Regions from separate parts of the Rhodococcus sp. 1R11 genome, predicted to be linked through region 2. Evidence: riboswitches for the same ligand, from Rfam matches in the RefSeq annotation. Region 2 holds a riboswitch; each other region holds the start of a gene.

Region 1 (3,274 bases), on a different contig from region 2:
TGCACTTCGGGCACGATGTGCGCAACATCACCAAGCAGTCCGACGGCACGTGGGACGTCAAGGTGGCGAATCAGCGCACCGGTGCCAAGAAGACCGTCAACGCCAAGTTCGTGTTCGTCGGGGCGGGCGGCGGCGCGCTGCACCTGCTGCAGAAGTCGGGCATCGCCGAGATCAAGGGCTTCGGCGGATTCCCCGTCAGCGGCGAATGGCTGCGGTGCACCAACCCCGAGCTGATCGAGCAGCACTCGGCCAAGGTGTACGGAAAGGCCTCGGTGGGAGCTCCGCCGATGTCGGTTCCGCACCTCGACACGCGTGTCATCAACGGCCAGCAGGGATTGTTGTTCGGACCGTACGCGGGCTGGTCACCGAAGTTCCTCAAGCAGGGCAAGATTACCGACCTGCCCGGCTCGGTCAAGCCGGGCAACCTGATGTCGATGCTCGGCGTCGGCGTGACCGAGCTCGGGCTCGTGAAGTACCTGGTGAGCGAGTTGGCTCAGTCGCAGTCCGATCGGGTCGAGACTCTGCGGGAGTTCGCGCCGACCGTCGTTGCCAAGGACTGGGAGCTGGTCACAGCCGGTCAGCGTGTGCAGGTGATCCGCAAGAAGGGACGCGGCGGCGTTCTCGAGTTCGGTACCGCTGTGGTCAACGCTGCCGACGGCAGCATCGCAGGCCTGCTCGGTGCCTCTCCCGGCGCATCGACAGCCGTACCGGCCATGCTGGACGTGCTCCAGCGGTGCTTCGGAGACAAGTACGACGCGTGGCAGCCCAAGCTCAAGGAAATGGTCCCGTCCCTGGGGGTCAAACTGGCTCAGAACAGCTCGCTGTTCGACGAAGTCTGGGCCTGGACCTCGAAGACACTGGAGCTGGAAAGTTCGCGTGAGCTCGCACAGCCCACGGGTGTGTGATAGCAAAAGGTATGAATACGCAAGCAGCAGCTCTCAAACGATCGTGGGCACTAGACCTGTCCAACAGCACGTTGTACGACCTGTTGAAGCTGCGTGTCGAGGTGTTCGTGGTGGAGCAGGCCTGCGCCTATCCGGAGTTGGACGGACGTGACCTGCTGACCGAGACGCGGCACTTCTGGCTCGAACGAGACGGTGAAGTGGTGTGCACTCTGCGTTTGCTCGAAGAGCACGACGACGGCGAGAAGGCGTTCCGTATCGGCCGCCTGTGCACCCAGCGCTCGGCCAGGGGACAGGGACACACCACGCGAATCCTGCGGGCCGCACTGGCCGAGGTCGGTTCGGCACCGTGCCGGATCAACGCGCAGAGCTACCTCGTCGACATGTACGCCAAGCACGGCTTCCTGCCCGACGGCGAGGAAGTGCTCGAAGACGGTATTCCGCACACGCCTATGCGTCGCGGCGGCGGCACCGCGTGGAGCGAGGCGTAGCAGCCCGTTCGGATCCGAAGCTACGAATGCCACACACGTCCAGGCGTGTGTGGCATTCGTTCGTTCGGCGGTAGTGTTCCGTTCGAAGTCGAGTGCGGAGAAGTCCTGTGAGAACCAGGCGCGGTCCCGCCACTGTGTTCAGGAGTGTTCTCCTGTCAGCCAGATCGCCGCCCGGCTTCGTGTCGTCCACCGAACGCTCGGCGCGGAACTCCGAGCACGAAGGGAATTGGTTGTGCAACGAGAGAGCAGTGTCCCCGAACCGGGATATCCGTTCAGTGCGATCGTCGGTCAGGATCAGCTGCGATTGTCGTTGATTCTGTGCGCGGTGCACCCCGGTATCGGCGGTGTGCTGGTGCGCGGAGAGAAGGGGACTGCGAAATCGACGGTGGTTCGCGCGCTCGCAACGCTGCTGCCTGCCGTCGAGGACGAGGACGGTGCCCGCCCGGCCAAGCTGGTCGAGCTTCCGGTGGGAGCGACCGAGGACCGAGTGGTGGGGTCCATCGACCTCGAGAAGGTACTGCGCGATGGGGAACGAGCATTCCAACCCGGCCTGCTCGCAGCAGCACACCGCGGCGTTCTCTACGTCGACGAAGTGAACCTGCTGCATGACCATCTCGTCGACGTTCTGCTCGACGCGGCGGCGATGGGCCGCGTACACGTCGAGCGAGACGGCGTATCGCATTCTCACTCAGCACAATTCGTCCTCGTAGGCACAATGAATCCCGAGGAGGGAGAGCTCCGGCCACAGTTGCTGGACCGATTCGGTCTGGCGGTCGAGGTCACCGCGTCGCGGGATGTGGACGTGCGCATGAATGTCGTGCGCAGGCGAATGAACTACGAGCGTGATCCCCACGGGTTCGCGGCCGCGTACGTCGACGAGGACGCCGCCGTTGCAGCGCAGATCGTGGCTGCACGCACGATCCTCGACGATGTGGTGTTGAGCGACAAGGAACTTCGGAGAATCGCTGCGCTGTGCGCATCGTTCGACGTCGACGGTATGCGCGCCGACCTGGTGGTCGCGCGTACTGCCTCCGCCCACGCTGCGTGGCGAGGCGCGAGCGAGGTGACCGAGGAGGACGTGCGCGTCGCGGCCGAACTGGCGCTACCGCACAGGCGTCGACGCGACCCCTTCGACGAGCCCGGTATAGACGACAAGCAGCTCGACGACGCCATGCGCGACGCCGCCGAACAGGCCGAGCAGCAACCCGATCCCGAGCAGGAGCCGGATCCCGACGGTGACGGCGGAGCGCCCCGGCCCGACGCAGCGGAGAACTCCGAAGCGCCGTCGAACACGGAATCCGACGCCCCGCAGGAACCGGCCGACAGCCAGGAGAAGGCCCCGACCGGTGCCGGCAGCGATCGGCAGGCGGGAACGCCGGGCGCGCAGTTCAAGGCGCGGCTCATCGAACTCCCGGGTGTCGGTGAAGGTGCTCCGGGTAGGCGCTCGCGGTCGAGGTCCTCGTACGGACGGTCGGTTCGTCCCACCGTCGAACCGGGCCGGGGTCTGCATCTGATCGGTACGTTGTTCGCGGCAGCGGAGCAGCAGGTGGTGCGCGGGCGCACGGCCGGGCGGCTGCGACTGGCGCCCGAGGATCTGCGCGGAGCAGTCAAGGAGGGACGCGAGGGCAACCTCATCGTCTTCGTCGTCGACGCGTCGGGATCCATGGCTGCGCGAGACCGACTGTCGGCGGTGACGGGTGCGGTGCTCTCTCTGCTCCGTGACGCCTATCAACGGCGCGACAAGGTCGCGGTCATCACCGTGCGCGGCACCGAGGCCGAGACAGTACTGCCGCCGACGTCCTCGGTCGATGTCGCTGTGACGCGGCTGCGAAAGATGAAGACCGGGGGCAAGTCTCCGTTGGCGCAGGGATTCCTGACCGC
Region 2 (3,274 bases):
GTGGAAGACGTCCGGTGGCGACCACCTCGCGTGCGGTGAAGTCGAAGTGCATCGAGGAGTCCTGGGTGAGTGCTGCAACCTGACGTGCGTTCTCTCGCATGGTGATTGCGGTGATGTCGCGGCCACCTACCTCGATACGTCCGGTCGAGGGCTCGGTCGCTCGATACAGACACCGCAACAGTGTCGACTTGCCGCTCCCGTTCGCGCCGACGATGCCGACGATGCTGCCGGCATCCAGGCTCATGGTGACGTCGTCGATGATGCGGGTGCCGCCGATATCGACTGCGACGTCGTCGTAGTCGACGCGCATCAACGGTCACCGATCATCGCGCCGCGGCGACGCATCAGCAGTACGAACGCCGGAACTCCCACTGCCGCGGTGATCGCCCCCAGGGGGAGCTCCTGCGGCGGTAGAACCGTTCGGGACACCAGGTCCGCGGTGACGAGGAAAGCCGCACCCAGGACCGGGGTGATCACGACAAGCCTGCTGTGGTCGGCCCCGACCAGTAACCGTGCTACGTGAGGGACGACCAGACCCACGAATCCCACTGCGCCACAGATCGACACGTAGCACCCTGTCATCGCCGCGGATGTCACGAAGAGAGTCAGCCGTAGCCGTGCTGCGTTCAAGCCCAGTGCCGCGCTGACTTCGTCTCCCATCGACAGCGCGTTCAGTCTGCGGGCCGTCAGAGCGGTCGCGGCGACTCCGGCCACGGTGACTGTGGCGGCCAGCGGGACGCCGGCCCAGGTAGCACCGGCGAGGCTGCCGAGCAACCAGAACATCACGCTGCGAGCGCCGTCGCCCTGAGGTGCCAGGAAGATCAGCACGGTCGTCATTGCAGAGAACCCGTAACCCAACGCGGTACCTGTCAGGACCAGGCGCAGGGGCACCAGCCCTACCGGGGAGCGTGCCATCACATACACCAGGGCGGTTGCCGCGAGTGCGCCTAGGAACGCTGCACTCGAGAGGGCGTAGATGCCGAGGGCGCCGAACGTGCCGAACAGGACCACCGACGTCGCGCCTACCGATGCACCCGACGAGATTCCGAGAACGTAGGGGTCTGCGAGCGCGTTGCGCACCATCGCCTGCACCACCAGTCCGACCACTGCGAGACCTGCTCCGATGAGCGTCGCCAGCAACACCCGCGGCAGCCGAGAATCGACGACGATGCGGTAGTCGGGAACGTCACCGACGGCGATCGTGCCGCCGGACAGCTGGGCCCACAGATAGCCCATGGCGTCGGTTGCCGGGATGTGCGCGGCCCCGAACATCAGTGCCGACAGGGCTGACACTGCCCAGATCGCGGCGGCGAGCACAGTGAGGGGCAGGACCGATCTGGACTGCATGCGCAACTTTCTCCGCTGATCCCTGACCTGGCGAACTGCGAAAAGCACGGTATCCGAGGCGAATCCGCGCAGCGCGAACGACGACCTCGTCGACCGTGTCCCTCGGGATCGACAGGCGACCACGCCGGCGGCGCAGCCGCGGTGGCAGGTCTTCGGACTCGCGGACACGCCGTCCGACGACGTTCTCGGACGACTCCTACTGGCGGTCGCTTCCCAGGACGAATCCCAGTGCTCGATGACCGCGGTCGTTTCCACTCACCGCTGCGGGGCAGTTCCGGGTTCTCACCGGATTCCCTCTTACGATCCGATGACCAGCACGGCCATCGAAAACCAACGCACACGCACGATAACAGCTCATGAGTGACGCGTTGTGTCGGTCCGCTTCGCTGCAAGTCAGCGGATGTACTTCGCGGCGGATGAGTCGAAGCGTTGGGGAGAGTAGTAGTTTTCTGCCCACCCTCCACTGGAATAATCGAACCTTCATCGACGCTGATGGGTTCGTCCATCCCGAATCGAGAGGTACCCAATGCACCTGGGCGTAGACAGCTTCGTCTCTTCCGTGACCGATCCGACCGACGGCCGCGTCATCGCGCCGGAGAAGAGGATGGGGCACCTACTCGAGGAGATCGCCCTCGCGGATCAGGTCGGTCTCTACTCCTTCGGCATCGGCGAGCATCACCGCAGCGAGTACTACGATTCGGCTCCGTCGATCATTCTGGCCGCGGCCGCTGCGCGTACCGAGAACATCCGGCTCGGCAGCGCGGTCAAGGTACTCAGTGCCGACGATCCGGTGCGAGTGTTCCAGGAGTTCGCCACTCTCGACCTGATCTCGAAGGGCCGGATCGATTTGGTGGTCGGACGAGGCTCGTTCACCGAGTCTTTCCCGCTGTTCGGACTCGACTTGGCCGATTACGATTCCTTGTTCGCCGAGAAGCTGGATCTCCTGCTGCAGATTCGCAACAACGAAGAGATCACGTGGTCCGGCCGGCACCGGCCGGCGCTGAACCGTCAGGGGATCTATCCTCGTCCGCTGCAGGATCCGCTACCCATCTGGGTCGGTGTCGGCGGAACCCCCGAATCATTCGCTCGTGCAGGGCTTTTGGGCCTACCCCTGATGATCGCCATCATCGGTGGAGAACCGCGCCAGTTCGCGCCGCTCGTCGACCTGTATCGGCGCGCCGGCGCGCAAGCGGGTCACTCGCCGGAGAAGCTGAAAGTCGGATTGCACGTGTTCGGATTCGTCGCCGACACCACCGAGGCGGCAGCCGACACCATCTACCCGGGCTGGAACGAGATGTTCACCAAGATCTCACGCGAGCGCGGGTTTGCTCGACCGAGCCGACAGCAGTTCGACGCCACGTCGGGACCCAACGGCGCGTTCTTCATGGGTGACCCGAAAACCGTGGCCGACAAGATCGTTCGAGTGAGCGAACAACTCGGCGGTGTGGATCGACTGTCGCTGCAGATGACCAATCCGCGTCTCGCCCACGGTGATCTGTTGCGCGGCATCGAGCTACTCGGTACCGAGGTCGCTCCGCTGGTCGCCGACGCGTAAGCGGCAGCGGCAGCGAGAATCAGTTCGCGGCCCATTCCATTTCGTCCACACCGGCGACCGGGGTGGACAGCGAACGTATCTCGCTCGCGTACATCGTGCGCTTGATTTCGCCGAGTACGGGGCCGCGGGTCCCGATCAAATCCGTTGCCCGAGAGAGTGCGTCGTCACGCAGCCGTTCCTCGGTGGCCACAGCGTCCACCAAGCCGAGGGCGGCTGCGTCCACTCCTCCGTAGCGTCGGCCCGTGGTCAGTGCTTCGTGGAACGTGTGCGGGGCGAGCTTGGCTCGGACCATGTCGACTGTTCCCGGGCTGTAGGTTGCGCCGATGTTGACGCCAGGAAAGCACAGGAAGCCGCGATCGGAGCGCATGACGC
Region 3 (3,274 bases), on a different contig from region 2:
CCGGTATGTCGTCTCGGACGAACGACCACGCGAGAATCGTCACCGGACCGGTCAACATTCCCTTGACCGGTTTGTCGGTCAGCGACTGCGCGTACGTCGACCACTCCACCGTCATCGGTGCCGGGCGCGAGACGTCGCCGTACAGGATCGGTGGTCGCACGCATCGTGATCCGTACGACTGCACCCAGCCGTTGGCGGTCACGACGAAACCGTCGAGTTGCTCGGCGAAGTACTGCACCATGTCGTTTCGTTCGGGCTCGCCGTGGACGAGCACGTCCAGCCCCAGACGCTCCTGTAGCGCAACGACATCGGCGATCTCCTCGCGCATCTGTCGCACGTACTCCGCTTGGTCGACGGTTCCGCTGCGCAGCGCCGCCCGGGCGAGGCGGATCTTGCTCGTCTGCGGGAAGGAGCCGATGGTCGTCGTCGGCAGAACAGGGAGCGAGAGATGCTCGGCCTGTGCGACGCGACGGACGTCTCCTGGGCTGCGGTCACGGCCGGCCGCGCCGGTCACGCGCGCACGGATTGTCGGATCGTGCAGTCGTGCATCGTGGCTCCGCGAATCCAGAGCCGCGCGGGCCGACTCGAATCGGTCCGACCCGAATCGCTCGGTCTCCCCGGCTGTGTCGCCTTGTAGTGCGCGGGCGAGCACCGAGACCTCGGTGATCTTCTCGTTCCCGAACGCCAGCCACGACCGCAGTGTCGGCTCGAGCTGAGGTTCGGCGTCCAGTGAATACGGAACGTGCAGTAGCGAGCACGACGACGACACAGCCACTGCGCGTGCATGTCTGCCGACCTCGTGCAATGTTTCGAGCGCGGCGTCGAGATCGGTGCGCCAGATGTTGCGTCCGTCGACGACGCCGGCCACGACGAGCATCGACGAGGTAGCAGGAGTAGCCGCAAGTTGCTCGGCCGCACCGGGAACGGTCAGATCGAGTGCCAGGCCCTCGATCCCGGTGGACGCCACTGCGGGCAGCGCGTCGCCCAGGTCGCCGAAGTAGGACGCCAGCAGAATGGCCGGGCGGGTCTGCGAGGCTGCGAGTTGCTCGAAGCATCGGGTTGCCGCTGCGACAGTCTCGTGGTCGAGGTCGCGCACCAGCGCCGGTTCGTCGATCTGGACCCACTCGGCTCCGGCTGCGGTGAGGAGTTCGAGCAGACGGGCGTAGAGCGGAATCAGTTCGTCGACCCGTTCCAGCAGCGAATCGGAGGAGCCGACGGACTTGGACAGCAACAGGAAGGTGATCGGCCCGATGATCACCGGACGTGCCGGGATGCCCAGTGCGCGAGCCTCGTTCACCTCGCCGAGCACCTTGTTCGGGTGCAGGGAGAACGTGGTCTCGGGCGAGATCTCGGGCACGAGGTAGTGGTAATTGGTGTCGAACCATTTGGTCATTTCGAGCGGGGCGATGGTCTGGGTGCCGCGGGCCGCGGCGAAGTACCGATCGAGTTCGCCCTCGACCGCCTCGACCCGCGGCGGCAGAGCTCCCAGGAGTGCCGCAGTGTCGAGCATCTGGTCGTAGTACGAAAAGGTGTTCACCGGAACGGAATCGAGCCCGGCTGCGAGTGTGCGCCAATCGTTCTCACGAAGAATTTTCGCGACCTCTTCGAGGGCTGCGGCATCGAGCCTTCCGGCCCAATAGGATTCGACGGCTTTCTTCAGTTCTCGGTTGGGTCCGATGCGAGCCGAACCGAGCACGGTGGCAGTGAAATCGTGGTTCACAGTTGATCTCCAGGTGACTGCAAGTGGGTGGTGCACCGTCTTCACGGGCGCGCAGATCCCGGTGAGCCCTGACCACAGCCGTACCCGGGTTACGCGCCCATTCCACGAGGCGGTGAACCGCTGCACACGGCGTGCACAGCACAGAGGGCAGGTATTCGGACTTGCAGGCGTGCGGACGGAGAGCCCACTCCTACTGGCCGTCGCTTCCCGAAGAGGCTTCTTCAGTGCGTGATGACGGCGGTCGTTCCTGCATACCGCTGCGGGACAGTCCCGGATTCTCACCGGGTTCCCTCTCACGATGCGCCGTGACTGCACGCACCGCTCGACGCCGAGGTGAACTTCGGGGCTCCTCATGACCACCTGGCGAACCGACTGCAGGGACGAGCATAGATGCATCACGGGAGAGTCTGTTACGGTGCTCTCCATGCAGCGCACGTATTTCTGGTTTAGCAGGTCGGCCCCGGGTGGGTCAGCCAGCGACGCCATGCGCTGACCTCCACCCCACGAGCCGGATACAGACCGGCTCGAAGTGCGCGTGGAGCATGCGGAGCCGGCCTGGGAACAGGAAACCTCTCATGACGCTCTCCCTCGACACCCCGTCACTCGACGATCAGCGCACCATCAGCATCAGTCCGCTGGTGGCGCCGTCGGTCGTACGCCGCGAGCATGCGGTCGACGACGCGATCTCGGCGAGTGTTCGCACCGGACGCTCCGGTGTCGTCGACATCCTCGACGGCCGTGACGACCGACTGATCGTCGTGGTCGGCCCGTGTTCGGTGCACGACGCCGACGCCGCCCTCGACTACGCCCGACGCCTTGCCACGACGGCAGCCGAGCTGGGCGACCGACTGCACATCGTCATGCGCGTCTACTTCGAGAAACCGCGAACGACGCTCGGATGGAAGGGTCTGATCAACGATCCGCACCTCGACGGCAGCTTCGACATCAACGAGGGTCTACGAGTGGGACGCCAACTGCTGCTGGATATCTCGGCGCTGGGCTTGCCCGTCGGCTGCGAATTCCTCGACCCGATCACCCCGCAGTACATTGCGGATCTGGTCAGCTACGGTGCCATCGGAGCACGGACCGCGGCCAGCCAGGTGCACCGGCAGCTGTGCAGCGCCTTGTCGATGCCGGTCGGTATCAAGAACTCGACCGAAGGTGACATCCAGGTCGCCGTGGACGGAACCCGCGCCGCCGCGGCGAGCCACGTCTTCCCCGGAACCGATCTCGACGGCAAGGCGGCCTTGATCAGGACCGTCGGAAACCCCGATTGCCACGTCATCCTGCGCGGCGGCGTCGACGGACCGAACTACGACGCCGAGTCCGTGGCCGATACCGTTGCCCGCCTGCGTAAGTCGGGGCTGCCGGAGCGAGTGGTCATCGATGCCAGCCATGGAAACAGCCGCAAGGATCACAACAAGCAGGTGGACGTGGTCACCGACGTGGCCGCCAGGGTCGCGGCCGGCGAGCACGGCATCGTCGGGCTGATGCTCGAGAGCTTCCTCGTCGCGGGGCGTCAGGACCTCGAACTCGGCCACCGGGACGAGCTCG

What was found. A riboswitch is a leader RNA that binds a small molecule or an ion and turns the genes downstream of it on or off. The one in region 2 is predicted to bind cobalamin.
Region 1: it holds a riboswitch for cobalamin, as region 2 does, so the genes downstream of both, E4P29_RS09315 (magnesium chelatase subunit D family protein) here and E4P29_RS03605 (iron ABC transporter permease) in region 2, are expected to answer to the same signal.
Region 3: it holds a riboswitch for cobalamin, as region 2 does, so the genes downstream of both, metE (5-methyltetrahydropteroyltriglutamate--homocysteine S-methyltransferase) here and E4P29_RS03605 (iron ABC transporter permease) in region 2, are expected to answer to the same signal.

Annotation. Positions count from the first base shown of each region.
Region 1 is NZ_SPNG01000004.1:287,051-290,324, forward strand. Features, by position in the region: gene mqo (malate dehydrogenase (quinone)) at 1-905, shown strand, start outside; gene E4P29_RS09310 (GNAT family N-acetyltransferase) at 917-1,393, shown strand; cobalamin riboswitch at 1,445-1,580, shown strand; gene E4P29_RS09315 (magnesium chelatase subunit D family protein) at 1,620-3,274, shown strand, end outside.
Region 2 is NZ_SPNG01000002.1:72,437-75,710, forward strand. Features, by position in the region: gene E4P29_RS03600 (ABC transporter ATP-binding protein) at 1-310, opposite strand, end outside; gene E4P29_RS03605 (iron ABC transporter permease) at 310-1,347, opposite strand; cobalamin riboswitch at 1,473-1,697, opposite strand; gene E4P29_RS03610 (LLM class flavin-dependent oxidoreductase) at 1,874-2,902, shown strand; gene E4P29_RS03615 (enoyl-CoA hydratase-related protein) at 2,922-3,274, opposite strand, start outside.
Region 3 is NZ_SPNG01000010.1:223,509-226,782, reverse strand. Features, by position in the region: gene metE (5-methyltetrahydropteroyltriglutamate--homocysteine S-methyltransferase) at 1-1,720, opposite strand, end outside; cobalamin riboswitch at 1,849-2,058, opposite strand; gene E4P29_RS18540 (3-deoxy-7-phosphoheptulonate synthase) at 2,296-3,274, shown strand, end outside.